DNA from 2 places in the Marvinbryantia sp. genome. Region 1 is predicted to be linked to the other one. Evidence: riboswitches for the same ligand, from Rfam matches in the RefSeq annotation. Region 1 holds a riboswitch; the other holds the start of a gene.

What was found. A riboswitch is a leader RNA that binds a small molecule or an ion and turns the genes downstream of it on or off. The one in region 1 is predicted to bind FMN.
Region 2: another riboswitch for FMN. It lies ahead of ACLU9Q_RS01435 (ECF transporter S component); the one in region 1 lies ahead of ACLU9Q_RS00045 (ECF transporter S component).

Annotation. Positions count from the first base shown of each region.
Region 1 is NZ_JBKXTT010000001.1:2,760-17,820, reverse strand. It holds gene secA (preprotein translocase subunit SecA) at 1-2,023, shown strand, start outside; one part of gene prfB (peptide chain release factor 2) at 2,153-2,227, shown strand; one part of gene prfB (peptide chain release factor 2) at 2,229-3,278, shown strand; gene ACLU9Q_RS00080 (SPFH domain-containing protein) at 3,280-4,455, shown strand; gene ACLU9Q_RS00075 (TFIIB-type zinc ribbon-containing protein) at 4,459-5,547, shown strand; gene ACLU9Q_RS00070 (TPM domain-containing protein) at 5,541-6,419, shown strand; gene ACLU9Q_RS00065 (ACT domain-containing protein) at 6,453-6,893, shown strand; gene ACLU9Q_RS00060 (homoserine dehydrogenase) at 6,917-8,137, shown strand; gene ACLU9Q_RS00055 (cofactor-independent phosphoglycerate mutase) at 8,218-9,420, shown strand; gene ACLU9Q_RS00050 (Tex family protein) at 9,446-11,596, shown strand; FMN riboswitch at 11,714-11,831, shown strand; gene ACLU9Q_RS00045 (ECF transporter S component) at 11,997-12,629, shown strand; gene ACLU9Q_RS00040 (YcxB family protein) at 12,764-13,264, shown strand; gene tsaE (tRNA (adenosine(37)-N6)-threonylcarbamoyltransferase complex ATPase subunit type 1 TsaE) at 13,266-13,703, shown strand; gene tsaB (tRNA (adenosine(37)-N6)-threonylcarbamoyltransferase complex dimerization subunit type 1 TsaB) at 13,684-14,400, shown strand; gene rimI (ribosomal protein S18-alanine N-acetyltransferase) at 14,393-14,827, shown strand; gene ACLU9Q_RS00020 (hypothetical protein) at 14,922-15,061, shown strand, end outside.
Region 2 is NZ_JBKXTT010000001.1:322,618-337,678, reverse strand. It holds gene ACLU9Q_RS01455 (transglutaminase domain-containing protein) at 149-1,348, shown strand; gene ACLU9Q_RS01450 (zinc ribbon domain-containing protein) at 1,372-2,073, shown strand; gene ACLU9Q_RS01445 (WG repeat-containing protein) at 2,300-4,057, shown strand; gene nifJ (pyruvate:ferredoxin (flavodoxin) oxidoreductase) at 4,328-7,867, shown strand; FMN riboswitch at 8,077-8,194, shown strand; gene ACLU9Q_RS01435 (ECF transporter S component) at 8,344-8,991, shown strand; gene ACLU9Q_RS01430 (hypothetical protein) at 9,276-9,710, opposite strand; gene ACLU9Q_RS01425 (glycoside hydrolase family 3 C-terminal domain-containing protein) at 10,336-13,392, shown strand; gene ACLU9Q_RS01420 (glycoside hydrolase family 2 protein) at 13,449-15,061, shown strand, end outside.

The DNA of each region.
Region 1 (15,061 bases):
TGACTACCTGCGTGACAACATGGTGATCTACAAGGAGCAGCTTGTGCAGAGAGGTCTGCACTATGCGATCATCGACGAGGTCGACTCCGTTCTGATCGACGAGGCGCGTACCCCGTTGATCATTTCCGGACAGAGCGGCAAGTCCACGAAGCTCTACGAGGTGGCGGACATTCTGGCACGCCAGCTCCAGCGAGGCGAGGCGAGCGGCGAGGTCACAAAGATGTCGGCGATCATGGGCGAGGAGATCACCGAGACCGGAGATTTCATCGTCAACGAAAAAGACAAGATCGTCACCCTCACGCAGCAGGGTGTGGAAAAGGTAGAGAAATTCTTCCAGATTGAAAACTTCTCCGACGCGGAAAACCTGGAGATCCAGCACAACGTCGATCTGGCGCTGCGCGCAAATTATCTGATGTTCCGCGATCAGGATTACGTGGTAAAGGACGATCAGGTTATGATTGTCGATGAGTTTACCGGACGTATCATGCCGGGACGCCGTTATTCCGACGGCCTTCATCAGGCAATCGAGGCGAAGGAGCATGTGAAGGTAAAGCGCGAGAGCAAGACGCTCGCTACCATCACCTTCCAGAACTTCTTCAATAAATATGACAAAAAGGCGGGCATGACCGGTACGGCGCTCACCGAGGAAAAAGAGTTCCGCGATATCTACGGAATGGACGTTATCGAGATCCCGACCAACAAGCCGGTAGCGCGTGTCGATCTGGATGATGCCGTTTACATGACAAAGAAGGAAAAATACACGGCGGTCGTAAATGCGATCGAGGAAGCGCACGCAAAGGGACAGCCGGTATTGGTCGGCACCATCACGATCGACATTTCCGAGCTGCTTTCCGGTATGCTGAAAAAGCGCGGCATCCCGCACAAGGTACTGAACGCGAAATTCCATGAGCTGGAGGCGGAGATTGTTGCCGACGCCGGCGTGCATGGCGCTGTCACCATCGCTACTAACATGGCTGGCCGTGGTACCGATATCAAGCTGGACGACGTATCCAGAGAGCTTGGCGGTCTGAAGATCATCGGCACGGAGCGTCACGAGTCGCGCCGTATCGACAATCAGCTCCGCGGACGTTCCGGACGTCAGGGCGACCCGGGCGAATCCAGATTCTATATCTCACTGGAGGACGATCTGATGCGCCTGTTCGGCTCCGAGCGTCTGATGGGCGTTTTCCGTTCACTCGGCGTTGCGGAAAACGAGCAGATCGAGCACAAGATGCTGTCCTCATCCATTGAGAAGGCGCAGGAGAAGATCGAGGGCAACAACTACGGCATCCGTAAAAACCTGCTGGAGTACGACCAGGTAAACAACGAGCAGCGTGAGATCATCTATGCGGAGAGACGCCGCGTGCTGGACGGTGAAAACATGCGCGACGCTATCACGAAGATGATTAAGGATGTCATCGGCCGCACCGTCGATATGGTGATCGGCGATCATCAGGATAATTCCGAGTGGGATCTGAATGAATTAAATTCCGTGCTTCTCCCGACGATTCCGCTTGCGCCTGTGAAGGCTGAGGACGTCGCGAAGATGAATAAGAAGGAGCTGAAGGAAAACCTGACCGAACAGGCGCTTGCGCTCTATGCGGAGAAGGAAAAAATGTTCCCGACTCCGGAGGAGATGCGCGAGCTGGAGCGCGTTATCATTCTGAAGGTGATTGACCGCAAGTGGATGGATCACATCGACGATATGGATCAGCTCCGTCAGGGCATCGGTCTGCAGGCTTATGGTCAGAAGGACCCGCTGGTAGAGTACAAGATGAGCGGTTTCGAGATGTTTGACGAGATGACGGCGAACATCCAGCTCGACACGCTGCGTCTGCTGTTCCACGTCCGCGTAGAGGAAAAGGTGGAGCGCGAGGAAGTAGCGAAGGTGACCGGAACGAACAAGGACGATACGCTTGCGAGGGCGCCGCAGAAGCGCGCCGCGGAGAAGGTATACCCGAACGATCCGTGTCCGTGCGGCAGCGGCAAGAAGTATAAACAGTGCTGCGGACGCAAAAAATAAAACAGGTAAGAAAGATATGACGCCAGGTATCTTCGCAGGTATTCCCCCGGAAAGCTATGGGAAGTACAGCGGAAGCCTGGCGCTTGCTTTAAAAGAATGCACATACTTTTATAGAAAGAAGGTGACAGTGTGGTCGAATTAGATCAGTTCCGCTATACGCTCGGAACATACGAAAAACCATTGCTGGAAGTGAGGGATTCACTTTGACCTCGCTAACAAGGAGAAGAGGATCGAAGAATTAGAGCGGAAGATGGAGGAGCCCGATTTCTGGGACGATCCGGAAAGTTCGCAGGAATCTATGAAAACATTAAAGTCGCTCAAGGACGACGTGGAGACCTACGCCGTGCTGCAGGAGCAGTATGAGGAGATTGAGACGCTGATCGAGATGGCGAATGAGGAAAACGACGCCTCGCTGATCCCGGAGATCCAGGAGACGCTGGATTCCTTTATCACGACATTTGACGATATCCGTATCCGCACGCTGCTGTCCGGGGAGTACGACAGGGACGATGCGATCGTGACGCTTCACGCGGGCGCGGGCGGTACCGAGTCCTGCGACTGGGCGGGAATGCTCTATCGCATGTACACGCGCTGGGCGGACAAAAAGGGCTACAGCGTGGAGGTGCTCGACTATCTGGACGGGGAGGAGGCTGGCATTAAATCCGTCACCTTCGAGGTGCGCGGGGAAAATGCCTACGGTTACCTGAAATCCGAGAAGGGCGTACACCGCCTGGTACGGATCTCGCCGTTCAACGCGGCGGGTAAGCGGCAGACCTCGTTTGTGTCCTGCGATGTCATGCCGGATATTGAGGAGGATCTTGACATTGAGATCCGCGACGAGGATCTGCGCATCGACACCTACCGCTCCAGCGGCGCCGGCGGACAGCATATCAACAAGACATCCTCGGCGATCCGTATCACGCATCTGCCCACGAATATCGTGGTGCAGTGCCAGAATGAGCGCTCACAGTTTCAGAATAAGGATAAGGCGATGCAGATGCTCAAAGCGAAGCTTTATCTTTTAAAGCAGCAGGAGAACGCGGAGAAGGTTTCCGGCATCCGCGGAGAGGTGAAGGAGATCGGCTGGGGCAACCAGATCCGCTCCTACGTTATGCAGCCCTACACGATGGTGAAGGATCACCGCACCAATGCGGAATCCGGAAACGTGGACAGCGTAATGGATGGAAATATTGATTTGTTTATCAATGCGTATCTGAAATGGATCGCGCTCGGAACAAAACAGGAGGAGGTATAATATGGGAATTATCAGAACGGCGATCGGTACAGTAAAAAACACCATCAATTCAGCGGTGAACGATCAGTTCCTGGAGGTCGTTGAGCCGGGTGAGATGGGGGAAGGCACCGTACTTACCCAGGGCGTGATGGTGCGCCGCGGCAGCAACCGCCGGGGAACGCCGGACACCATTTCCGACGGCTCTGTGATTCACGTTTACGATAATCAGTTTATGATCCTGACGGACGGCGGCAGGATCATCGATTACACAGCGGAGCCGGGATATTATACGGTAAATAATTCTTCGCTGCCGTCCATGTTCAACGGACAGTTTGACGATGCCCTGCAGGAATCCTTCGCGCGTCTGAAATACGGCGGCACGACGCCGGTGGCGCAAAAGGTTTACTACATTAATCTGCAGGAAATCAAGGGAATCAAATTCGGCACGCGCAATGCGGTCAATTATTTCGACAGCTTCTACAATGCCGAGCTGTTTCTGCGCGCGCACGGCACTTATTCCATAAAAATTACCGACCCGCTGAAATTCTATGCGGAGGCGGTTCCGAGGAATGCCCGTCAGGTGCAGATCGAGGATATCAATGCCCAGTATCTCGCTGAATTTTTAGAGGCGCTGCAGACGGCGATCAACCGGATGTCGGCGGAGGGCATCCGTATTTCCTATGTCTCCTCGAAGGCTTCCGAGCTTGGAAGATATATGGCGGACGTCCTCGATGAAAGCTGGACCAAAACGCGCGGAATGCAGATCCAGGCGGTCGGCATTGCCAGCATTTCCTACGACGAGGAATCCCAGCGGCTCATCAACATGCGCAATCAGGGCGCGATGATGGGCGATCCCAATATCCGCCAGGGCTATGTGCAGTCGGCGGTCGCCGCCGGTATGCAGGCGGCCGGTTCCAACCCGAACGGCGCCGCTGCCGGGTTTATGGGAATGGGCATGGGAATGAACGCGGCGGGCGGCTTCGTCGGTCAGGCGTCCCAGGCGAATATGCAGCAGATGCAGCAAAATGCGCAGATGCCAGGCGGCGCGGCATGGACCTGCTCCTGCGGGGCGGCGAATACCGGCAGATTCTGCTCAAATTGCGGCAGACCTGCGCCGCAGGCAGGCGCGTGGACCTGTTCCTGCGGAGCCGTGAACAACGGAAACTTCTGCAGCCAGTGCGGAAAGCCGCGTGCATAGCCTATGTCTGCGATCAGTTATAAGTGTCCAAACTGCGGCGGCGATCTGCGCTTTGATTCGTCGTCGCAGAAATATAAATGTGAATACTGTATCTCCCTTTTCTCCCAGGAGGAGTTAGAGGCGGCAAATCCGCAGGCATCCAGGGAAAAAAACGAAGCGCCGCATATGCATTCCAGGCAGCGTGCGCAGGAGGCTTCGCAGGGCAGCGGCGAGGAGCAGGGAGCAGTCGTATATGCCTGCCCAAGCTGCGGCGCGGAAATCGTCACGGACGCCACGACGGCGGCGACCTTCTGCTATTACTGCCACAATCCGGTCGTGCTGCAGGGGAAGCTCTCAGGAGAGTACGAGCCAGATCTTGTGATTCCCTTTGCGGTGGACAAAAAGGAGGCAGTGGACAGCTTTTTAAAATATGTCCGCAGCAAAAAATTTGTCCCGCGGGATTTCTTCTGCAAGGAGCAGATCGAGAAGATCAGCGGCGTCTATTTCCCGTTCTGGGTCTATTCCTGCTCGGCAAAGGGGCAGTGGAATGGAAATGGGGATCAGGTGCGCGTCTGGCGGATGGGCGATCTGGAGTACACGGAGACGAAGGTTTTTGATGTGGAGCGGACCGCAGAGCTTGATTTCCGAAATCTGACGCGCGACGCGCTCAATAAGGAAAACAGGCAGCTTGTGGAGGCGGTGCAGCCGTTTCGGATAGAAGAGGCGAAGAAGTTTTCGATGGGCTATCTGTCCGGTTTTCTTGCGGAAAAGCGCGATATTGAAAAGTCGGAGCTGTCGGAGGGACTCAAAGGAGAGGTCCGGGATTATGCGGAAAAGATGATGCGCGCCAGCGTGTCCGGCTATATGACGACGCGGACGCGCGACACAAACGTCAGAATGCGAGAGGAAAGCTGGAAATATCTGCTTTTGCCGGTGTGGGTGCTGACCTATAAGGGAGCGGACGGAAAGCTTTATTATTATGCGATGAACGGACAGACGCGAAAGGTCTGCGGTGTGCTTCCGCTTGATAAGGGGCGCATGGCGATGCTGTTTCTCGGCATTTTCCTGCCGCTGTTTCTGCTTCTGCTGATGGGAGGGTACTTCTTATGGTAGAGAGACGGACGGTTACATACGATAAATATACGGAAAGGCTTCGTGCGCTGCAGCGTTTCTGCCTGCTTGCCGTCGTGTGTCTGCTGTTTGCGGGCAGCGCCGTTTGTGCGCAGGCATCCGAGCATGTCTTTGATATTGCGGATCTGTTTTCCACTTCAGAGACAAACCGGCTCTCTGAGCTGGCGGAGGAACTGGAGGAGACATACGATATGAATTTTCTGATGCTCACGTTAGACGATGCGAATGGGCGCTCCTCACGTGATGCGGCGGAATATTTTTATGAGAGCGGCGGGTATGATTCCAACGGAAAAAGAGGCGGGATCGTGCTCCTCATTGATCTCGACAACCGTGAGCTGAACCTGGTGACGAACGGGGAGATGATCCTCTATATCACCGACGCGCGCGAAGAGCGCATTTATGACGCTGGCTATGAGTATGCGTCGGAGGGCGATTACGGCGAGGCGATGATCGCTATGCTTGAGCAGACGGCTGCCTATATGAAAAAGGGCATCCCGGATAATCAGTATACATACGACACAGAAACAGGGCGGATCGTGCGTCATCGCAGCATTTCCTTAAGTGACTGGCTGCTTGCGGCGGGGATCGCTGTGCTTTGCGCTTCCTTTGCCTGCTTCTTTCTGTATCGGAGATACCGCAGGGTCGAACAATATGAGTATTCCATCGGGCAGAATGCCGATATCCGCATAACGGGAAAGGAGGACCGTCTGGTCAACCAGTTTGTGACGCACAGACGGATCCCGAGAGATCCGCCGCCGGATGGCGGTTCGGGCGGCTCTTCCGCCGGGCGCAGCTCCACACATACCTCCGGCGGAGGAGGAACCTTCGGCGGCGGACACGGAAGGAGCTTTTAAGACGGACAGCAGAAGAAGGGCAAAGGAGGCGTTATGGTACAGCATCAGTATTACGTGGTAAAGGAAAGGGCGGTTCCGGAGGTGCTTCTGAAGGTGGTAGAGGCGAAGCGCCTGCTGGAGTCGGAGCGCGCAGCTACCGTGCAGGATGCGGCGGAGGCTGTGGGCATCAGCCGCAGCTCGTTTTATAAATACAAGGACGATATTTTCCCGTTTCACGAAAACACCAAGGGGAAGAATATCACCTTTATTCTTCAGATGGATGACGAGCCGGGGCTGCTGTCGGAGGTTTTAAATATTATTGCGGGCTTTAAGGCAAACGTTCTGACCATCCATCAGACCATCCCCATCAATGGCATTGCCTCGCTCACGCTGGGCATTGATATTCTGCCGATCACGGGGGACACCATGGAAATGTTTGCGAAAATAGAAAATCTGCCGGGCATCCATTATCTGAAGATTCTCGGCCGGGAATAAACAAAAATCAGGAGGAGGACATTATGATCAACATTGCAGTACTGGGATACGGCACCGTGGGCTCTGGCGTCGTGGAGGTTATCAACACGAACCACAGCAGTATCAACAAAAAAGCCGGGGAGGAGATCAACATCAAGTACGTGCTGGATCTGCGCGACTTTGAGGGCGACCCGATCCAGGAAAAGATCGTACACGACTTTAATATCATTTTGAATGATCCGGAAATCAAAATCGTGGTGGAGGTAATGGGCGGTCTGGAGCCGGCATATACCTTTACAAAGCAGTCGCTGCTTGCCGGCAAGAGCGTCTGCACATCCAACAAGGAGCTGGTGGCGAAGCATGGCGCGGAGCTTCTGGAGATGGCGAAGGAGCGGAATATCAACTATTTGTTTGAGGCGAGCTGCGGAGGCGGCATCCCGATCATCCGTCCCTTAAATTCTTCGCTGACGGCAGATGAGATCGACGAGATCGCCGGGATCTTAAACGGAACGACAAACTATATGCTGACCAAGATGGCGACTGAGGGGCGCGAGTATGCCGATGTGCTGAAGGAGGCGCAGGAGAAGGGCTATGCGGAGCGCAACCCGGCGGCGGATGTGGAAGGGTACGATGCCTGCCGCAAAATCGCGATCCTTTCCTCGCTTGCATTTGGACGTCAGGTAGATTTTGAAGATATTTATACCGAGGGAATCACGAATATCACGGCGATGGATTTCCGATATGCAAAAGAGATGGGCAAGGCGATCAAGCTGCTGGGCTTCAGCAAAAAGGTCGGTGAGAGCTTTTACGCGATGGTTGCCCCGGCGCTGGTGGATCCCGATGATCCGCTGTACAGCGTAAACGGCGTGTTTAATGCAATTTTTGTGCATGGGAATGTTCTTGGCGACGCAATGTTTTACGGGCGCGGGGCAGGCAAGCTGCCGACGGCGAGCGCCGTTGTCTCCGACGTCATCGACGAGGCAAAGCATCTGCACCGCAGCATTATGGCGTTCTGGAGCAGCCGCAAGCTGGAGCTGACCGATATCAGCAATTCCCAGCGGCGTTTCTTTGTGCGCGCGGAAGGAAAACTGGAGACGGAGCGCGCACGTGTGGAGGAAATTTTCGGAAGCGTACAGTTTATACAGCTTCCGGATCTGAGAGAAGAATTTGGCTTTACGACCAGTGTTATGACGGAGGCGGAATATGCGGCGAGGGCAGAGCGACTTGGCAGCGTGATCAACCGCATCCGTATCCGCCACATGTAAGCGCGGAAAACTGCGGACGGCTATATAAAGAAGATCCTTTGGATCTGGTCAAAGAGAATACAGGAAAGAAGAGGAATCGTATGAAATATATCGTAGTTTTGGGTGACGGCATGGCGGATGAGCCGATCGACGCCCTGGAGGGAAAGACACCGCTGGAATATGCAAAGACGCCGGCTATGGATGCGCTTGCCGTGCAGTCGGAGATCGGACTTCTGCATACGATCCCGGAGGGAATGAAGCCGGGAAGTGACACGGCAAACCTCTCCGTGATGGGATATGACCCGAAGATTTATTATTCCGGGCGTTCTCCGCTGGAGGCACTCAGTATCGGGGTGCCGATGAAGGACACGGATGTTGCGCTTCGCTGCAATATCGTCACGCTGTCCGAGGAGGAGCCTTACGAGGAGAAAATCATGATCGACCACAGCTCCGGGGAGATTTCTACGGAGGACGCGGCGGTGCTGCTGCATGCGGTGCAGCAGGAGCTGGAGAGGGACGGCTATCATTTTTATGTCGGCACCAGCTACCGTCACTGTCTGATCTGGGAAAACGGCGCGGTGGTCCCGCTTTCACAGCCGCACGATATCCTGACGCAGCGCATCGGGGAATACCTGCCGCAGGATGTGGTTCTTCGCGAAATGCAGAAGAAGAGCTATGATATCCTGGCAGACCATCCGATCAATGTGGAACGCAAAAAACGGGGGCTGAACCCGGCAAACAGCTGCTGGTTCTGGGGTGCCGGCACAAAGCCTGCCCTTACCTCATTTGAAGAAAAATATCATAAAAAAGGCGTGATGATCTCCGCAGTCGATCTTTTAAAGGGTATCGCGGTCGGCGCAGGTATGAAAAATATTTCCGTGGAGGGCGCGAACGGCGGCCTGCACACAAATTATCTGGGCAAAGCACAGGCGGCGGTGGACGCGGTGCTGAAGGACGGCTATGATTTTGCTTACATCCATGTGGAGGCGCCGGATGAGATGGGGCACCAGGGAAGTGTGGAGCGTAAGATCCAGTCCATCGAGTATCTGGATGAGCAGGTGGTAAAACCGGTTTACGAGCAGATGATGGCGTCCGGGGAGGCGTTCCGGCTGCTGGTACTTCCGGATCATCCGACGCCGATCCGTGTGCGCACGCACACCTCCGATCCGGTTCCGTATCTGCTTTTTGACAGCACGGCGCCGCGGCGGGAATCCTGGAAATACAACGAGCGGGAAGCGAAGGCGAGCGGAAATTATATGGCAAAAGGGCACGAGATGATGCAGTATCTTCTGGGTGCCAACTGACAAAACAGCAGGAGTTTAGAAACGCATGGATATCAATAAAAAACTTGCGGAGGAGCTTGGCGTCGCCGTCTGGCAGACAGAGGCGGCGGTAAAACTGATCGATGAGGGAAACACGATCCCCTTTATCGCCCGTTACCGGAAAGAGGCGACCGGCACGCTGGACGATGAGCAGCTCCGCAAATTATTTGAACGCCTCACCTATCTGCGCAATCTGGAGGAGAAAAAGGAACAGGTGCTCTCCAGTATTGAGGAGCAGGGAAAGCTTACGGAGGAATTGAAAAAGCAGATTCTGGCGGCGGAGACGCTGGTGGTGGTGGACGATCTGTACCGTCCGTACCGCCCGAAGCGGCGCACGCGCGCGACGATTGCGAAGGAAAAGGGACTGGAAGGACTTGCGAATATTCTGCTGCTGCAGCGGACGGCAAAGACGCTGGAGCAGGAGGCACAGCCGTTTATCGATCCGGAAAAGGAAGTAAATACGGCAGAGGAAGCGGTGCAGGGCGCGATGGATATCATCGCTGAAAACATCTCCGATGAAGCCGATTATCGCATCCGCATCCGTGAGATGACAGAAAAAGAAGGGCTTTTGACGGCGTCCGCGAAGGAAGAAGGCGTGGAGTCGGTTTACGAGATGTATTATCAGTTTTCGGAACCGGTGCCAAAGCTTGCCGGACACCGCATTCTCGCGATCAATCGCGGTGAAAAGGAAAAGATTCTTAATGTGAAGCTGGAGGCGCCGGAGGAGAAAATTCTGCGCTTCCTGGAGAAAAAGGTCATCACCCGCGACAATCCGGTGACGACGCCGGTTTTGAAGGAGACGGTTGCAGACAGCTACAAGCGTCTGATCGCGCCTGCGATCGAGCGCGAGGTTCGCAGCGCGCTTACGGAGAAGGCGGAGGATGGCGCGATCTCCGTATTCGGAAAGAATCTCACCCAGCTTCTGATGCAGCCGCCGATCGCCGGACAGGTTGTGCTCGGCTGGGACCCGGCGTTCCGCACGGGCTGTAAGCTTGCGGTAGTCGACGCCACCGGGAAGGTGCTTGACACGACGGTGATCTACCCGACCGCCCCGACAAACGAGCAGAAGATCCGTGCGGCGAAGGATACGTTAAAGCGTCTGATCAGCAAATATCATGTCACACTGATCTCTCTTGGAAACGGCACGGCGTCCCGCGAATCCGAGCAGATCATTGTGGAGCTTTTAAAAGAGATACCGGTTCCGGTACAGTATGTGATCACGAACGAGGCGGGCGCCTCCGTCTATTCTGCGAGCAAGCTGGCGACGGAGGAATTTCCGAATTTTGATGTCGGGCAGCGCAGCGCCGCGTCCATCGCAAGGCGCGTCCAGGACCCGCTGGCGGAGCTGGTAAAAATTGACCCGAAGTCCATCGGCGTCGGACAGTACCAGCACGATATGAATCAGAAAAAGCTCGGCGAGACGCTGGAGGGCGTCGTTGAGGATTGCGTAAATAAGGTGGGCGTGGATCTGAATACCGCCTCCGCCTCGCTTTTGGAATACGTTTCCGGTATCACGAAGACGATCGCGAAAAACATTGTGGCGTACCGTGAGGAAAATGGCAGATTTACCGATCGGAAGCAGCTTTTAAAGGTGGGCAAGCTCGGTCCGAAGGCATTTGAGCAGTGCGCGGGCTTCCTGCGCATATCCGGTGGGAAAAATCCGCTGGACGGCACCAGCGTGCACCCGGAGACATACCCGGCGGCACAGCAGCTCCTCGAAAAGCTTGGTTATACACTGGAGGACGTCGCGGCGAGAAAACTGGGCGGTCTTTCGAAGAAGGTGCGCGACTACAAAAAGCTTTCTGCGGAGCTTGGTGTCGGCGAGATCACTCTGCGCGATATCGTAAAGGAGCTGGAAAAGCCGGCACGCGACCCGCGTGACGAGATGCCAAAGCCGATCCTGCGCACCGACGTACTGGACATGAAGGACCTGAAGCCCGGCATGATCCTAAAAGGAACCGTGCGCAATGTTATCGACTTCGGCGTGTTCGTGGACATCGGCGTCCACCAGGACGGACTCGTCCATATCTCCCAGATTACCGACAAAAAATTCATCAAACACCCGCTGGAGGCAGTCAGCGTCGGCGATATCGTGGAGGTAAAGGTATTGAGCGTGGATGTTGCGCGAAAGCGGATACAGCTTACGATGAAGCTTTAGGTACCGTTCACGTCAGCCTCAAACACCTTTTCGTGTTACAATCTTCACCTTTTCGTGCGGCGTGAAAAAATGCTTGCATAATATCCTGCAAGGGTTTATAATACCACTAATTGAAAAGGAAATCTTCGGGGCAGGGTGAGATTCCCTACCGGCGGTATAGTCCGCGACCCGCTTCGGCGGCTGAATTGGTGCAATTCCAATACCGACAGTATAGTCTGGATGAGAGAAGATGGAACATAGTTTTTACTGTGCGTAAATTTACCCCGGATTAATTTATCCGGGGTTTTTTCTGCAGTCAAAATTCCGCAGCAGGCTGCGCTCTGCCGGATTTTTTGGCTTCTGCGGAAAATATTTTCGAAGCTTTCCGGATCAAGCAAAAAAGAAAAGGAGAGGAAGAAACATGAGCAGTAACACAAACACAGTGGCGGCATCTGCCGCAAAGAGCAACATTCGCAACATGGTCGTGATCGCAATGCTGGGGGCAGTAGCAATGATTTTGCAGCTGTTTGAATTCCCGCTTTGGTTTGCGCCGAGCTTCTACGAGATTGATTTAAGCGAGGTGCCGGTGATGATCGGCAGCTTTGCGCTTGGACCGGTAGCGGGCGCGCTGATCGAGCTGGTGAAAAACCTGCTGAAGCTTGTGATCAAGGGCACTAATACAGCATTTGTGGGCGATATCGCCAATTATCTTATCGGCTGCGCGCTGGTGGTCCCGGCAGGAATCATCTACAAGCGGAAGAAGAGCAAAAAGAACGCGATCATCGGTATGGCGGCGGGCACCCTGTTTATGACGATCGCGGGCTGCTTTATCAATGCGTATGTGCTGCTTCCGGCGTACAGCAAGGCATTTGGAATGCCGATCGATGCGTTGGTGGGAATGGGCACGGCGGTGAATCCGGCGATCACAGGTCTCGGTACCTTTGTGATCCTGGCAGTGGCGCCGTTTAATATCATCAAAGGCATCGCGGTATCCGTCGTTACGCTGCTTTTATACAAATACATCAGTCCGATCCTCAAGGGACAGACGGTGTAAAAGACACAAAACCCTGTGCAAATCAAGGGGACACAAAACCCTGTGCAAATCAAGGTTGTAAGAGCGAAAACAGTGTGTTATAATGCTACGTGTTATAACATACTGTTTTTTTCGTTTGAAAAGAGGTATTGCGTATGAGTGCAGAATTTGAAGTGAAAATGACGCCGAAAATTTTATTTGATTTTCAGCTTTTCCACACGTACCACAGCTTTTCCGGCATTTTTAGTATTCTGTTTGGCATCGGGACGCTGATTCTTGCGATTGTCACCTTCGGGGATGTTTCCGGGGCGATGACGGCGGTTTATCTGCTGTTTACGGTGTATCTGCTTCCGCTGCAGCCGGTGATGCTGTATTTTCGCGCGGCGAAGCAGGCAAAGCTAAGCCCGGTATTTCAAAAGCCGCTTACTTACGTGGTAAGCGACGAGGGAATCACCAGCACACAGGAGGAGAACGAGGCGCATATCACCTGGGAGCAGATTTTAAGTGTGAAGGAGACAAAGAACAGTCTCTTATTGTACACGGGAAAGCGCTATTGCTCTATCCTGCCGCGGGAGAGCATGGGAAGTCAGATTACCGTGGTGCTTGGATTGATCAGGAAGCATGTAAAAGCAGAGAAGATTAAGGTTGGAGAGTAAAATGATACTGGAAACATGGAGTGAGCAGGAGACCTTTGACGCGGGCAGACGGCTTGGAGAGCAGGCGGCGCCGGGGCAGATTTTTGCGCTGCTCGGCGATCTCGGAACGGGAAAAACGGTCTTTACAAAGGGAATGGCAGCGGGGCTTGGCATAGAAGAGCCGGTGAGCAGTCCTACCTTCACTATCGTGCAGATCTATGAGGAGGGAAGGCTTCCACTGTACCATTTTGACGTCTACCGTATCGCTGATCCCGAGGAGATGGAGGAGATCGGGTATGAGGATTGCTTTTTCGGAGAGGGCGTCTGCCTGGTGGAATGGGCGGATCTGATCGGGGAGCTGATGCCGGAAAATACGGTCTGGATACGTATCGAAAAGGATCTGGAAAAGGGATTTGATTATCGGAGGATTGAGGTAACATATGAGAATTCTGGGAATTGACAGCTCGGGGCTGGTAGCGTCCGTGGCCGTGGTGGAGGACGACAGGCTTCTGGCGGAATATACCGTAAACTATAAAAAAACACATTCGCAGACGCTGCTGCCGATGCTGGACGAGATCGTCCGCATGACGGAGCTTGATTTAAAGACGATCGATGCGATCGCGGTTGCAGCGGGGCCGGGTTCGTTTACAGGGCTTCGCATTGGCTCGGCGACAGCAAAGGGGCTTGGACTTGCACTTGGGACGCCGCTGATTGCCGTGCCGACTGTGGAGGCGCTTGCGTACAATCTCTGGGGCACCGACAAACGGATCTGCCCGCTGATGGATGCACGCAGAAACCAGGTGTACACTGGTATTTATGCGTTTTATGGCGAGGAAATGCAGACACTGGAGGGACAGATGGCTGTGGGAGTGGAGGAGCTTGCGCAGAAGCTGAACCGGATGGGACGGGAGGTGATCTTCCTTGGCGATGGCGTTCCGGTGTACCGCGACCTTCTGGAGCAGTGCGTGACGGTAAAACACAGCTATGCGCCGGCGCACTTAAACAAACAGCGCGCGGGAGCGGTGGCGGCTCTTGGAATGATCTATGCGCGTCAGGGAAAACTGCAGACGGCGGCGGAGCATCAGCCGGATTACCTGCGGCTCTCGCAGGCGGAGCGGGAGCGCGCGGAAAAGAAGGCGGAGAAAGCGCATGATTGAGATTGCCGGAATGCAGATGGAGGATCTGGCGGAGGTCGCCGCGATTGAAAAAAGTATTTTTTCGCAGCCCTGGTCTGAAAACGGGTTTGCTGCATCCCTGCAGTCGAAGGATACGCTGTATCTGACGGCGCGGCTTGACGGGAAGATTGCCGGCTACTGCGGATTTCTGCAGTCGTTTGACGAGGCGGATATTACCAACGTGGCGGTGAAGGAGAGCTGTCGGCGCCGGGGCGTGGCGGAGACAATGCTGGCGGAGCTTATAAAAAGGGGCGCGGCGCGCGGCGTCACAGCGTTTACGCTGGAGGTGCGGCGCAGCAATGCAGGCGCGATCGCACTCTATGAAAAGCTGGGCTTTGTAAATTGCGGAATCCGCAGGAATTTTTATGAAAAACCGGCGGAGGATGCCGTTATTATGTGGAAGCGCTGACAGCAATTCACTATGGGAAAGAAGCGGCTCGTCCGGTATAATTCTTTTGAAGGATGCTGGCAAAAGAACGGCAGAGATCAGAGGAGGATATCAGATGAAAAGCGAAATGGAAATCCGCTGCAATATGTGCGGCAAAAAAATAGAACAGAAACAGGACATGCCCATGGAGGACTTTGCTTCTGTGAAGAAAGCCTGGGGATATTTTTCAAAAAAAGATGGAACAGTGCAGGAATT
Region 2 (15,061 bases), 320 kb from region 1:
AAAGTAGAAATTGTATTTAGAAGAATCAAAATGAAACGGCAAGCCAGACGGAAATGCAAGATAGAAGGAGGAGCAGATTATAAGCAGGTTTTGTGAAAAGCTGAAAGCTGTGATGATACTTGCGGCAATGGCTGCAGCAGCATCTGTTATGGCAAACAGAAGAGCAATTTTTGACGGATTGCAGCAGACCGCAAATATACAAAACAAACAGCCGGAAGGGCTGGACGGGGAGATGTTTCCTTTTTACGCCCTGCTGCCAGACCGGGAAAAAGTAGTATATGAAGAAATATTAGCCGGTATTGAAAATGGAGAAAAGGAGATAGTTCCCTCTTACGAATTACGCAGATCGACTGTCAGCAATATTTTACATTACATATCGTACGATCAGCCTCAGTTATTCTGGTACGAGTCAAACGATTGCCTTTTTACATGCGGCGGCGATACAGAGAAGGTTTTGAAAATAGAGATTGGATATAATATCCTCGCCCAGGATCTGGAGCATAATCGGGCGCTGGTGGAGGATGCTGCCGACAGAGTATTGCAGGAAGCGGACGGTCTTTCTGATATAGAGGCAGAGAGATTTTTTCATGATTATCTGTGCAAAAATACAACCTATCAGTCGGGTGCATATGATCAAAACATTTACAGCGTTTTTGTTGAAAATAGAACGGTATGTTCTGGTTATACGCGTGCGTTTCAATATCTGATGATGAAACGGGGCGTTCCCTGCTATTTTTGTGTGGGTACACTTTACAGTATGGAAGAAAGAGACTGGGTCTATCATGCATGGAATCTGATAAAAATCAATGGGAATTATTATAATTGTGATGTTACATGGGATGATTTTTATAATGAAGCAGACAAATATCCGTCTTATATAGCCTATGAGTATTTCAATACATTGGATGCGCAAATTATCTTTGAGGTTGAAAGCGGTCTTGGACGGTTAAGAACAGGAGAGGGAATGCTGCTGCCGGCGTGCGATGCTGACGATGTGAGTTATCAGGCGCTGTACGGGACAGAGTGGGAATATGATGTAATAGGTCAGTTAGGACTTGACGGTACACATATGATAGATTCTGTCGAATCGTTTTTCGATTTTCTTTATACGCAGGCGATAAACAGAGGAATTGGGGACCACCGTCTCACCTTTCTTGTAAAGGGCAGTGATACCATAGAGCAGATAGAAAATCTTTCCGGTGACGAGTACCAATATAGTCTGATTTATCCGGTGGCGGATTATATCGGCAGTTCCGGCTGGTCAGGCATGAACTTTCAGTATCAATACTATCCGTTGTGTCCGTATGACGAATATTTTTATATGGAATATCAATTGGATTTCTATTAACGAATGAAGGAGGAACAAGCAGAATGTTTTGTCAGAATTGCGGGAAGCAGATTCCGGAAAATGCAAAATTTTGCAACCATTGCGGCGCAGCACAGGTTAGTAACGCCGCGCAGAAGACATCCCGAAACAATACGCAGCCACAGCAGCGGCAGTCGGATCAGCAGATTGATGAAAAAGCCTTTAAGAAGTATGTGACGCCATATATAGCGCGGAATATTTTTATTGTGATGTGCGGTCTTACAATAGCCTGTTTATTCATATTGCCGCAGGGAGCATTTATCTACGGGGGCGTGGCAATCTGCTTTGGGATACCGTGGGCGATAGGCAGAAGCCGTGTAAGCAAAGGCATTTCTGCCATGTGCACGTCGGGTGCCTATGAAGAAATGCTTCGGGAATTTGCCGCTTCCTCGCCTATACTTGACGGGAAGGTCCGTTATAGTGAAAACTATGTTTTTGGAAAAGGCTCCGGCCGTTTCTTCCGGTACAGGGATATCGGATGGGTTTACCGGCATAGGGTAAGCTATTTGTTTATCCCGATCATGTCAGAAGCAATGATTGGCGATAATAAGGGAAAAATAGGATCCTTCTGCAAATTAAAACTGAGCAATAATGCAGGAAGCGAGGAAATAAAGGCGCTTGCTGCGCTTATTCACACAAAAAATCCGCAGGTTCTGTTGGGATTTGATGCGGCAAGACAGAAGGAATACAAACATAGGACACGATGAGGTGATATGAAGGACCGGGGGGGACTGCTAAATTAAAAAAAAGCTGGCAAAATACTCGGTACCACATTTGTATGTGTAATTGCATTTATAGCGGCGAGTACCGAAAAAGAACGAACAAATGCGTGAATATAATAGAAAAATTACTGAAAGTATGGTATGATAAAAAGCTGACAGTTGGGGAAGCGTCAGCTTTGGATGACATAAAAAGGATAGGAGGAAAAGGAAAATGAGAGGGAACAGAAAGTGCGCGATGATGACTGTTTTTGCAGTTGGAGCAGCAGCGGCATTGTCCTTGACGGCGAGTGCGGAGATATCACTGGAAAAGGCATATGAAGTGGCGGGGACGGGCAGATTTGTGAACGGCTCTAACCTGTTGATCATGGAGGGCAATTCCGGCTATTATCTTACCTCTATGGACGGACAGGTAAAGTCAGAGGAGATTTATAGAAGAACGACGGAAAATGAGTATGGAATGATTATTGTAAATCAAAATAACGAAGAGCTTAACAATACCGGCGCATTAAATCAGAACGGTCAGGAGATGATCCCGACAAAATATGGAGACATCAATGTGCTGAATGACGAGTGGACGCTGGGTATTACGCTGAAGGAAGCAACTGCCGATCAGTACGATTATGAAAATCTCTGGGGTGACGAGGCTTACTACCTGATCGATACGGTGGATGTTTACCATGTGGCGGACGGAGCAGCAACCTGCCTTGCTACGCTTCCGAGAGAAAATATTATGGATGTAAAGGCATACGGTTCCTATATTAACATTCAGGATCGGGCAACCGGTACTGTGGATACCTATGATGCTTCCTTTCAGAAAGTAGCTTCGGATGTCGGGGATATTTATGCAGAGCCGGAAGCAAATGTCAAACTGGTTGTTTACCGTGAGGATGGGAAGTACGGCGTGAAGGATGCACAGGGAAATATCGTGACAGAACCGTCGTTCAGTATGATTGGAGATTTCAGGTATGGGTATGCTGAGGTGTACAGCGACGATAAAAGAGGACTGATCGACGGGCAGGGCAATGTGGTCGTCGAGCCGGTTTACGATGATGTTGAGAGCCTGTTTTACCTGCCCTATGTCAATGAATACGGAGCAGGCTATGGCTATAATGCAAACGGCTATTTCGCTGTGGTACAGGACGGAAAATTTGGATATATAGATAGTCAGGGAAATACGACCATGGAACCGAAATATTCAGAAAGTGCGGTAGAGGTGAACGGTGTTACGGCTATTCTGACGGATCTGGAAGGAAATGAACGGCTTCTTGCTGCGGACGGAACAGAAACAGTGGTAGAGGGATATGAGAGGATCGTCCCGCTGCAGAATGGAAGCGGCTTCTATTACAGAACAGAGGATGCCGAATATAACGAAGGTATGATCGACTGGCATGGCAATGAGATTATTCCGTGTGAAAATGATGACATTGTGATCTCCGGCGACGGAAAATATGTGCTTGTGGATGCTGATTACAGCGACGGTATAGTTGAGATTTATAAGCTTCCGGGTGCAGAAACAGAAGCACTGGCGGAAGAAACCACAGCGGCAGCGGAAACAGAAGCGCCGACGGAAGAGACTGCGGCGGCAGCGGAAACAGAAGCGCCGGCGCAAGAGACCGCAGCGGCAGCGGAAACAGAAGCGCCGGCGGAAGAGACCGCGGCGGCAGCGGAAACAGAAGCATCGGCGGAAGAAACCACGGCGGCAGCGGAAACGGAAGCGCCGGCGGAAGAAACCGGAGACACAGGTTCCGCTAAAGCGCTTCTGGAGAGCGCAGCGACTCTTCTTGACAATGACAGTGCCGAAATACGGACATCCGTAAAAATTCTTGTTCAGCAGGCTGCAGCCGCGATCGGCGACCAGAATGAAGCAGCGGTGATCTTGCTGGATAATGTGCTTGAGATGCTGGAAACAGAGGGGACAGATGCGGCAGGCATCAAAGGAGTCATTACGAGCGTGACTGCGCTGCTGTAAAAAATGTTGCGGACGTGCGTCTGCACGCCGAACAAAAGAGCCGTGCAGCTTCATGTGCTGTGCACGGCTTTTTTGTATCGTGAAAAGTACAAGAATTTTTATTTTTTGCGCAAGGGAAAATAGACAAGTTGCCAGATTTGTGATATGATAAATCCATATGAGAAGCTTCGGGCGCTGCCGGGCGTGCAGGGCACGGGCTTCGTGTCATATGGTACACATATGAAACAATGAATCCTTTGGGATTCAAAAAAATAAGGAGGAATATCAAAAATGGCAAGAAAAATGAAAACCATGGATGGTAACCATGCTGCAGCTCATGCTTCTTATGCATACAGTGATGTGGCGGCTATCTTCCCGATCACCCCGTCATCTGTTATGGCTGAAGCTACAGACGAATGGGCAACCCAGGGCAGAAAGAACATCTTTGGCCAGGAAGTTCAGGTTACAGAGATGCAGTCCGAGGCAGGTGCAGCAGGCGCTGTACACGGTTCCCTGTCAGCAGGTGCTCTGACAACTACCTACACAGCTTCTCAGGGTCTTCTTCTGATGATCCCGAACCTGTACAAAATCGCTGGTGAGCAGCTTCCGGGCGTATTCAACGTATCCGCTCGTGCGATCGCAAGCCATGCGCTTTCCATCTTCGGAGATCACTCCGACGTTTACGCATGTCGTCAGACAGGTGCGGCTATGCTGTGCGAATCTTCCGTACAGGAAGTTATGGACCTTACACCGGTTGCACACTGTGCAGCGATCAAGGGACGTATCCCGTTCATCAACTTCTTCGATGGTTTCCGTACATCTCACGAGATCCAGAAGATCGAGACATGGGATTACGAAGATCTGAAAGATATGGTAGATATGGATGCAGTTGATGCATTCAGAAAACATGCGCTGAATCCGAATCATCCGTGCCAGAGAGGTTCTGCACAGAACCCGGATATCTTCTTCCAGGCTCGTGAAGCATGTAACCCGTACTATGATGCTATGCCGGCAATCGTACAGGAATACATGGACAAAGTAAACGCTAAGATCGGCACAAACTACAAGCTGTTCAACTACTACGGCGCAGAGGATGCTGAAAAAGTTATCGTAGCAATGGGTTCCGTATGTGATACCATCGAAGAGACCATCGACTACCTGATGGCAGCAGGCGAGAAGGTCGGCGTTGTAAAGGTTCGTCTTTACAGACCGTTCAGCGCAGAGGCTCTGATCGCAGCTATCCCGGAGACCGTGAAGCAGATCACTGTTCTCGACAGAACAAAAGAGCCGGGCGCTATGGGCGAGCCGCTGTTCTTGGACGTTGTTGCAGCTCTGAAGGGCTCCAAATTTGATTCTGTTCCGGTATTCACAGGACGTTATGGCCTTGGTTCCAAGGATACCACACCGGCACAGATCGTTGCAGTATATAACAACACCACAAAGCAGAAATTCACCCTTGGTATCGTAGATGATGTTACCAACCTGTCTCTGGAACTGGGCGCTCCGCTCGTTACCACACCGGAAGGAACCATCAACTGCAAATTCTGGGGTCTGGGCGCAGACGGTACCGTAGGTGCTAATAAGAACTCCATCAAGATCATCGGCGACAACACCGATATGTACGCACAGGCTTACTTCGATTATGACTCCAAGAAGTCCGGCGGTGTTACAATGTCCCACCTTCGTTTTGGTAAGAAGCCGATTAAATCTACCTACCTTATTCATAAGGCAAACTTCGTTGCATGCCACAACCCGTCCTATGTACGTAAGTACAACATGGTACAGGAGCTGGTAGACGGCGGTACATTCCTTCTGAACTGCCCGTGGGATATGGAAGGTATCGAGAAGCATCTTCCGGGACAGGTTAAGAGCTTTATCGCAAACCACAACATCAAATTCTATGTAATTGATGGTATTAAGATCGGTAAGGAGATTGGTCTTGGACAGCGTATCAACACTGTTCTGCAGTCCGCATTCTTCAAACTGGCGAACATCATTCCGGAGGAGCAGGCAATCGACCTCATGAAGGCTGCTGCAAAGGCTACCTACGGACGTAAGGGTGACGCGATCGTTCAGATGAACTACGATGCGATCGACGCCGGCGCAAAGCAGGTTGTTGAGATCACCGTTCCGGAAAGCTGGAAGGATGCTGCAGAGGAAGATATCATCGCAAAGGATGTTACCGGAAAGAGACAGGATGTTGTTGATTTCGTAAATACCGTACAGCACGCTGTAAACGCACAGGAAGGAAACAACCTGCCGGTATCTGCATTCAAGGATTACGTGGATGGTTCCACACCGTCCGGCGCTGCTGCATTCGAGAAGCGCGGCATCGCAGTAGATATCCCGGTTTGGAATCCGGAAAACTGTATCCAGTGTAACAGATGTTCTTATGTCTGCCCGCACGCTGTTATCCGTCCGATCGCTCTGACAGAAGAGGAAGCGGCTGCAGCTCCGGAAGGCATGAAGACTCTGCCGATGACTGGTATGGCTGGCTACAAGTTCGCTATGGTAGTATCCGCTTATGACTGTACCGGATGCGGCTCCTGCGCAAATGTCTGCCCGGGCAAGAAGGGTGCAAAGGCGCTCACCATGGAAAACATGGAAGCAAACGCAGCAAGCCAGAAGTACTTCGACTACGGCGTAGAGCTGCCGATCAAGACAGATGTTGTAGAGAAATTCAAAGAAAATACCGTAAAAGGTTCTCAGTTTAAACAGCCGCTGCTTGAATTCTCTGGCGCATGCGCAGGCTGTGGCGAGACACCGTATGCAAAACTGATCACCCAGCTGTTCGGTGACAGAATGTATGTTGCAAACGCAACAGGATGCTCCTCTATCTGGGGTAACTCTTCACCGTCCACACCGTACACTGTAAACGCTAAGGGACAGGGTCCGGCATGGTCCAACTCTCTGTTCGAGGATAACGCAGAATTCGGTTATGGTATGCTGCTGGCTCAGAAAGCGCTCCGTGACGGCCTGAAAGTAAAGGTACAGGCTCTGCTTGACTGCGACTGCTGCGGCGAAGACGTAAAGGCTGCTGCACAGGAATGGCTGGATACCTTCAGCGTAGGCGGCGCAAACAGCGTAGCTACTGACAAGCTTGTTGCAGCATGCGAGGCATGCGGATGCGACGACTGCCAGGAGGTTCTGAAGAACAAAGACTTCCTCGCTAAGAAATCTCAGTGGATCTTCGGCGGCGACGGATGGGCATACGATATCGGATTCGGCGGCGTTGACCACGTTCTTGCAAGCGGCATGGACATCAACGTAATGGTATTCGATACCGAGGTTTACTCCAACACAGGCGGACAGGCTTCCAAGGCTACACAGCCGGGTGCTATCGCACAGTTCGCTGCTGCAGGTAAAGAAGTGAAGAAGAAAGATATGGCTTCCATCGCTATGTCCTACGGCTATGTATACGTAGCACAGATCGCTATGGGTGCTGATTACAACCAGACCGTTAAGGCTCTTGCAGAGGCAGAGGCTTATCCGGGACCGTCACTGATCATCGCTTACGCTCCGTGTATCAACCATGGTATCAAGAAGGGCATGAGCAAGGCTCAGACCGAGGAAGAGCTGGCTGTAAAGACTGGTTACTGGCATCTGTTCCGCTTCAATCCGCAGGCAGAGAACAAGTTCACCCTGGATTCCAAGGCTCCGGATTACACCGGATACGAAGAATTCCTCAACGGCGAGGTACGTTACAATTCTCTGAAGCGTGCTAATCCGGAAAGAGCTGCAAGACTCTTCGCAAAGAACCAGAAGTGCAACGAAGAAAGATATGCATATCTGAACAAACTGGTTGGACTGCATGCAGCAGACAAAGAGTAAATTCAGATAATTTATGGGGACCGGCGCATATGCGCATACACCCATAAGAATGCAGTTTTAATTCCGCAGGGCGGCATGGCCGAAAGGCTGTGCCGTTCTGCCTTTTTCCTTTGGAAAGGTCAAAGATTATTATTGACAATGGAGAAAAAGCGTTCTATACTTAGTAAAAGTTGATAAATCAATTATCAGCTACAATAACTGAATAGTAATAATGTCTTCAGGGCAGGGTGAAATTCCCGATCGGCGGTAAAGTCCGCGAGCGTAAAAAATGCTGATTTGGTGAAAGTCCAAAACCGACAGTATAGTCTGGATTTGAAGAAGGTGTGTTGAAAACGATAGGGTAATCCTATTTTTATGCACTCTTTTTCTGTCGATTGATTTATGGTTTGCTCTGATGACGTTCTCAATACACCGAAAAAATTAACACCTAAAGGCATTTTATTGCTTTTAGGTGTTATTTTTTAGGAGGTATTAAAATGAAGCGTAAAACAAAAGAAATTTCAACCGTAGGTATGTTATGTGCCATTGCATATGTGGCAGTAGTTGCCGGTCGTATTCCACTTATTCTTTTTCTGAAATACGACCCGAAAGATATTGTTATAGCGATAAGCGGATTGATTTTTGGTCCGTTTACTTCATTTGTTATTGCGTTTATCGTGTCATTAATAGAAATGTTTACAATTAGTGAAAACGGTGTTCTGGGATTTATAATGAATATTATTTCAAGCTGTTCTTTTGCATGTACAGCAGCATTTATCTATAAAAGAAAACACAGACTATCTGGCGCAATTATCGGAATTCTTTGCGGTTGGGGCTGTATGGTCTGCGTAATGCTGCTTTGGAATTATCTGATTACTCCGATTTATATGGGTTATCCAAGGGAAGAAGTTGTCAGACTGTTGCTTCCGGCATTTCTTCCTTTCAATTTCATCAAAGGAGGACTAAATGCGGCTATTACGATGCTTCTTTACAAACCTGTTATTACGGCACTGAGATATTCCGGTCTGGTAGAACAAAATAAGGCAACGGAAAAAGCTCGCATAAATATTGGTGTGATATTAGTTGCTTTCCTCATAATTATAACTTGCATATTGCTGATTTTGTCACTTAATGGCATATTCTAAAATATAGAAAAAATCTGATAAAGCTAAAAAATCACTGCCCGTATATGGTATGCTTTTTCTTATCTATCGGGGAAGCAGTAACTACGGTAATAAAGAATGTCTGCATACATGGAAGCCGGGTTGCCGCACTTCGGAGCGGATTCCGGAGAACGCCCGGCGCAGTCCCCGAATGCATACCTGCAGGAGTTGCCACTGGCAGAGTTCTTTGGATGCATAGCAACAAAAAAAGCTGACAACAGGCGTCAGCTTTTTCTGCATATTTTTAGGATGTTATTTGGCGTTTGTTAAGCTGCCTTCGGCTTCGCTTCTTTTGTCTTCTTCATATACAGAGAGATCTCTGAAAACAGGAAGCTGAGTACCAGGAGCGCCGCACAGATGTAAATCTCGTTCATGTGCTGGAACGGCTCGATTCCGTAAATGGTATCGGAGATCGGCCAGATCATCATGCGGATGAACATCAGAAATGCGATGCCGCTGCCTGCGCAGAGCACTACCGGAGCGTATGCCGCGATCTTATTGATCAGCAGCATCACGATAGCGACGCCTGCGGTGATACCAAGAAGAAGGCAGATGTTTGAATCATAAATTTTTTCCTTATATGTGATAGAACTGAATTTTGTCCCGTACATAAAAGCGGATACAGCGCAAAGAACCGCGGCGATAATGCCGACATAAAAGCCGAGCGCTTTTTTTACGGGGGCTTTTTGTGTGTTTGTCATAAGAAAACTCCTTTCCCTCTCGATTCTTAGATTAGGAATACAGCTTAAAAGAGAGCAGCGGGCGCGCTGCGCGCCGGTGTACGGACAGGCGAACGTGCTTCTTTTAAATTTTTCATGCGCGTCTCAGAATTTGTCCGCAGCCGTCCGAAAACCGCATTTTCCGGATACCGTGCAGAAAAATCCGCAGAAAACTCACGCATATCGTCAAAAACAATTATGACATGGAATAGGATTTCTGTCAAATTGCCGGAAAATGAATAAACGGTTTCGGAAAATACATTTTTGGCATTTTACGACTCGATAAAAAGAATCCACGACAAAAATAATGGTTCGTGCGAGGAAAAAGAACGCGAATGAATAGGATGTCACATTGCGGCGCGTCGGGAATCGTACACGACAGGAGATAAGACTTCCCAAAAACAGAAAAAATGCCTATAATAAGGACAACTATATGTATTTGTTTTGTATAAAAATACCCTGCGTCAATCGCGCATCTGAATCCGGTGTGGTGCAAAAAAGACGAAGGTTATGCAAAACAGCGCGCAGCTTCCCCGCATGGAGGCCGTGCAGATACGGAGTTAAGGTTAAGTCACACACAATTTTCAAGAAAGAGAGGAGACTGCATATGAGGTCCTCAAAGAAAAGAACGCTCAAGAAGGTTTTAACGAACATCTTTGTTGTTTTGCTGGTGCTCGTGTATTTCGGCAGCTCGGTCGCAAGCGAGTTTACCGGACAGATCAATTCTTTCCTGGGTATTTCTACATCCAAAATGGTCAAAAAGGATGGAAGTCCTGTTGACGAAAATGATTATGCAAGATACTATGACAGCGAATTTACATCGGTTGCCGACTTAAAGGCTGCCGGACTTGCAAAGGTACGTGAGGTGGAAGGCGAGGGCGCCGTTCTGCTGAAAAACGATAATAACACACTGCCGCTGCAGGGAACAGACGTATCCCTCTTTGGTGCAACGGCAATCTCCCCGGTATACGGCGGTACCGGCTCCGGCGCGGTATCCTCCGCGGACGCTCCTTCCTATAAGGACGTCATGGAAGAGGGCGGCTTTACGGTCGTGAACAGCGACCTGCTCGACTGGTACCTGGAGGAGGAATACGGACGCGATTTTGATGATGGAAACATCAACGAGGCTTCCTGGAAAAGCATCAATAAGTCTGACGCTGCAAGCAGCTTCGGCAACGGCGAGACCGCGATCTTTGTGGTTGGCCGTGTGGGCGGCGAGGCAAACGACCTCAAGAGCGTAAACCACGACGACGGCAAAAACGGCGATTATCTGACTTTAAACAAAAACGAGCGCTCCATTCTGGAAGGGCTGAAGGAGCTGAAGGATGCAGGCGATATTTCCTCTATTGTTGTGCTGATCAACAGCGCAAACCCGATTTCCGCGGAGTTCATCAACGAAGAGGATTACGGCGTTGACGCGGCGCTGTGGATCGGTTCTGTCGGACAGACCGGTCTTTATGCGGTGGCTGATATCCTCTCCGGTTCGGTGAATCCGTCCGGTTCGCTCCCGGATACCTGGTGGGTGGATAACCTGCTTGACCCGGCGATGGCAAACTTTGGAAGCTACACCTATGAAGGCTCTGACGGTTACGATTTTGGTTCCCACGGACGTGTATACAATATGTATGTTGTATATCAGGAGGGCATTTATGTCGGTTATCGCTACACCGAGACGCGTTATGAGGACGTAGTGCTCGGCACGGAGAATGTTGGCGACTACGAGTATGACGAGGTTGTGGCATATCCGTTCGGCTACGGTTTAAGCTACACCGAATTTGAAATGTCTGATATGGAAGTGACGAAGAGCGGCGAAGGTCAGGAGACGACCTACACGATCAATGTCAACGTGACGAACACCGGCGACGTGGCTGGTAAGAAGGCAGTGCAGATTTATGCGCAGAAGCCGTACACCGATTATGACAAAGAAAACCAGATTGAAAAGGCGGCGGTAGAGCTGGTTGGCTACGGCAAGACGCAGATGCTCGAACCGGGCGCAAGCGAGACCGTTACCGTAGAGGTACCGGAGTACTTCCTTACCTCTTATGACGCATACGGCACCGGCGTTTACATTCTGGATGAAGGGAAGTATTACTTCACGGCGGCGGACAACTCCCATGCTGCGGCAAACAACATTCTTGCTGCAAAGGGCAAAAAGGTATCCGACGGCATGACAGAGGATGGCAATGCGGACATGGTTTACGATGTAGACTATGATTTCGACAGCGAGACCTATGCGACGGCATACGGCACCGGCAACGAAGTGACCAGCCTGTTTGCGGACGCGGATATCAACCGCTACGAGGGCAGAGGCGACAACTCCGTTACCTATATCACCCGCAGCGACTGGGAGGGCACGACCATGATGTTCACCCCGGACGATGACGAGGGATGGAATACGAATTATGTGAAACTGACGATGACGGATCAGATCGCAGCGGACGTTGTGCTCGACGATGCGGATATCCCGGAGAACGACGGAAACTGGCCGACGATGGGTTCCACGGAGACAGAGTACCAGTTAATCGACATGCTGCAGGACGATGCGGGCAATCCGATCCCGTACAGCGATGCGAAGTGGGAGGAATTCCTCGACCAGCTCACCTACAGCCAGCTCAGCAAGCTGTGCGCGGTTGGCCTTCGTATGACGGTTGCGGTACAGGAAATCGGCAAACCGGAAACGCTCGACCACAACGGACCGAGCGGTGTGACACAGGCATACAGCATCGGACCGAACGGTTATGCAACGCAGACGAATGACCCGGATAAGGATCAGACGGGTACCTGCTATCCGTGCAATGGTATCATCGCGGCAACCTTCAACGACCAGCTTGTAGAGGAAGTCGGCACGCTGATCGGCGAGGACGCTATGTGGGCAGGCTATGCAGGTTTCTACGGCACTGGCCTTAATATCCACCGCACACCGTACGCAGGACGTGTATTTGAGTATTATTCTGAGGACGGTATCCTCACCGGTCTGATCGCAGGTGTTGAGACGGCGGCGATCCAGGAAAAGGGCGTATATGTTTACAACAAGCATTTCGTTCTGAATGATCAGGAGGAACAGAGGCAGGGTATCGGTACCTGGTGCAATGAGCAGGCGCTGCGTGAGCTTTACTTAAGAGCATTCGAGCTTCCGATCGTAAATTCGGATGCGAAGTGTGTGATGACGGCGTTCAACCGTCTCGGCGCAATGTGGTCCGGCGCAATGTACAACCTGCAGACGGCATGGCTGCGCGGTGAGGCCGGTATGACTGGCTTCGCAGTAACCGATATGTACGACGGCAGCTACATGTCCAAGCCGCATGAGGTTCTGGCAGGAAACGATATCCCGGATAACTATCCGGGCGTGAGCGGAACGAATGTGGAGGGCGCGGCGAGCGACCTTGGCTTTGAATTTGCAGACTATGCTCCGGGAGCTTCCAAGGAGAACGCACAGATCGCACAGGCGATGAGAGAATCTGCGCACCGCATTCTGTACACGGTAGTACACTCCCGCGGTATGGACGGTATCAGCGCGGATACGATGATCGTGCATGTGACGCCGTGGTGGTCCACGCTGCTGACGACACTGACATACGTGTTTGCAGTGCTGTCGCTGCTAAGCGCGCTCTGGCTGATCCTTGATATTGCAGGCTTTAGCTTCAAAAAGAAAAAGAAGGCGTAATCCGGCACAGGTCCGGGCAGTTTCTGCCCGGACCCTGAAAAGAAAGGAAAGAGACTATGAGAAGACGTGAGAGTCTGCTGAACCGGGAATGGCAGTTTGCCGGCCCCGACAAAAAAATTACAACCGTCCGCCTTCCCCATACCTGGAATAATATCGACGGACAGGACGGCGGCAACGATTATTACCGCGGTACCTGCACCTACACCACCACCTTTGCGGCGCCTTCCTTCGATCCGGAGACGGAGTGCGTGTATCTGGAATTTGACGGCGTGAACGCGACGGCGGACGTCACCTTAAACGGACGCGCCTGCTGTCATCACGACGGCGGCTATTCTACCTTCCGCGTGGAGGTGACAGACCTTCTGCAGACGGAAAACGATCTGCAGGTGGCGGTGGACAACAGTGTGAATGACCACGTGTATCCGCAGAAGGCGGACTTTACCTTCTACGGCGGCATTTACCGCGATGTAAAGACCATCGTGGTTCATAAAAAGCATTTTGATATGGATCACTTCGGCGGACCGGGCGTGAAGATCACGCCGGTTGTGGACGGAGAGGACGCAAAGGTAACCGTGGAGAGCTGGAACAACGCGCCGGAGGCGGAGACGGTGATCACCATTCTGGACGCTGCCGGGAAACCGGCTGCGGCTGGCGCGGGAAGCAATGCGATGATCGTGATGAAGAAGCCGCACCGCTGGGACGGTGTGAAGGACCCGTACCTGTACACGGCGGTGGTCGAGCTGAAGGAAGACGGCATCGTGCTCGATGAGGTGCGCCTGCGTTTCGGCGTGCGTGCATTCCATGTGGATAAGGACAAAGGCTTTTTCTTAAATGGCCGCTGCTATCCGCTGCGCGGCGTATCGCGCCACCAGGACAGAAAAGGTCTGGGCAATGCAATTACAGAAGCTGAGCATGATGAGGACCTGGAGCTGATCCGCGAGATGGGCGCCACCTCCATCCGCCTTGCGCATTATCAGCACAGCCAGTATTTCTACGACCGCTGTGATGAGATGGGCTTTGTGGTGTGGGCGGAGATCCCCTATATTTCCGAGCATCTGCCGAAGGGACGCGAAAACACGATCTCGCAGATGAAGGAGCTGATCACTCAGAATTATCACCATGCCTGTATCGTGTGCTGGGGCGTGTCGAATGAGATCACGATCTCAACGAAGGACAAGAAGGACATGCTGGACAACCATCATGTGCTGAATGATCTCTGTCATGAGATGGATTCTACGCGTCTGACGACGCTTGCCTGCTACGCGATGTGCGGACCGTTCAACAAGGTGGCGCATATCACGGATATCGTGGGCTGGAATCTGTACCTTGGCTGGTATGTGCCGGGGCTGTTTTTAAACGACCTCTGGATCAGTTTCTTCCATCTGGTGTACCCGAAGCGCTCCCTGTGCTTCTCGGAGTACGGCTGTGAGGGTATGCCGAATCTTCACTCGGAGCATCCGCGCCGCGGTGACCACACGGAGGAATATCAGGCGAAGTATCACGAATTTATGCTGCGCTGCTTTGAGCGGCATCCGTATATGTGGGCAAATTACGTGTGGAATATGTTTGACTTCGCAGCCGACGCGAGAGATCAGGGCGGCGAGCCGGGCATGAACCACAAAGGGCTTGTGACCTTCGACCGCAAGACGAAGAAGGACAGCTTCTATTT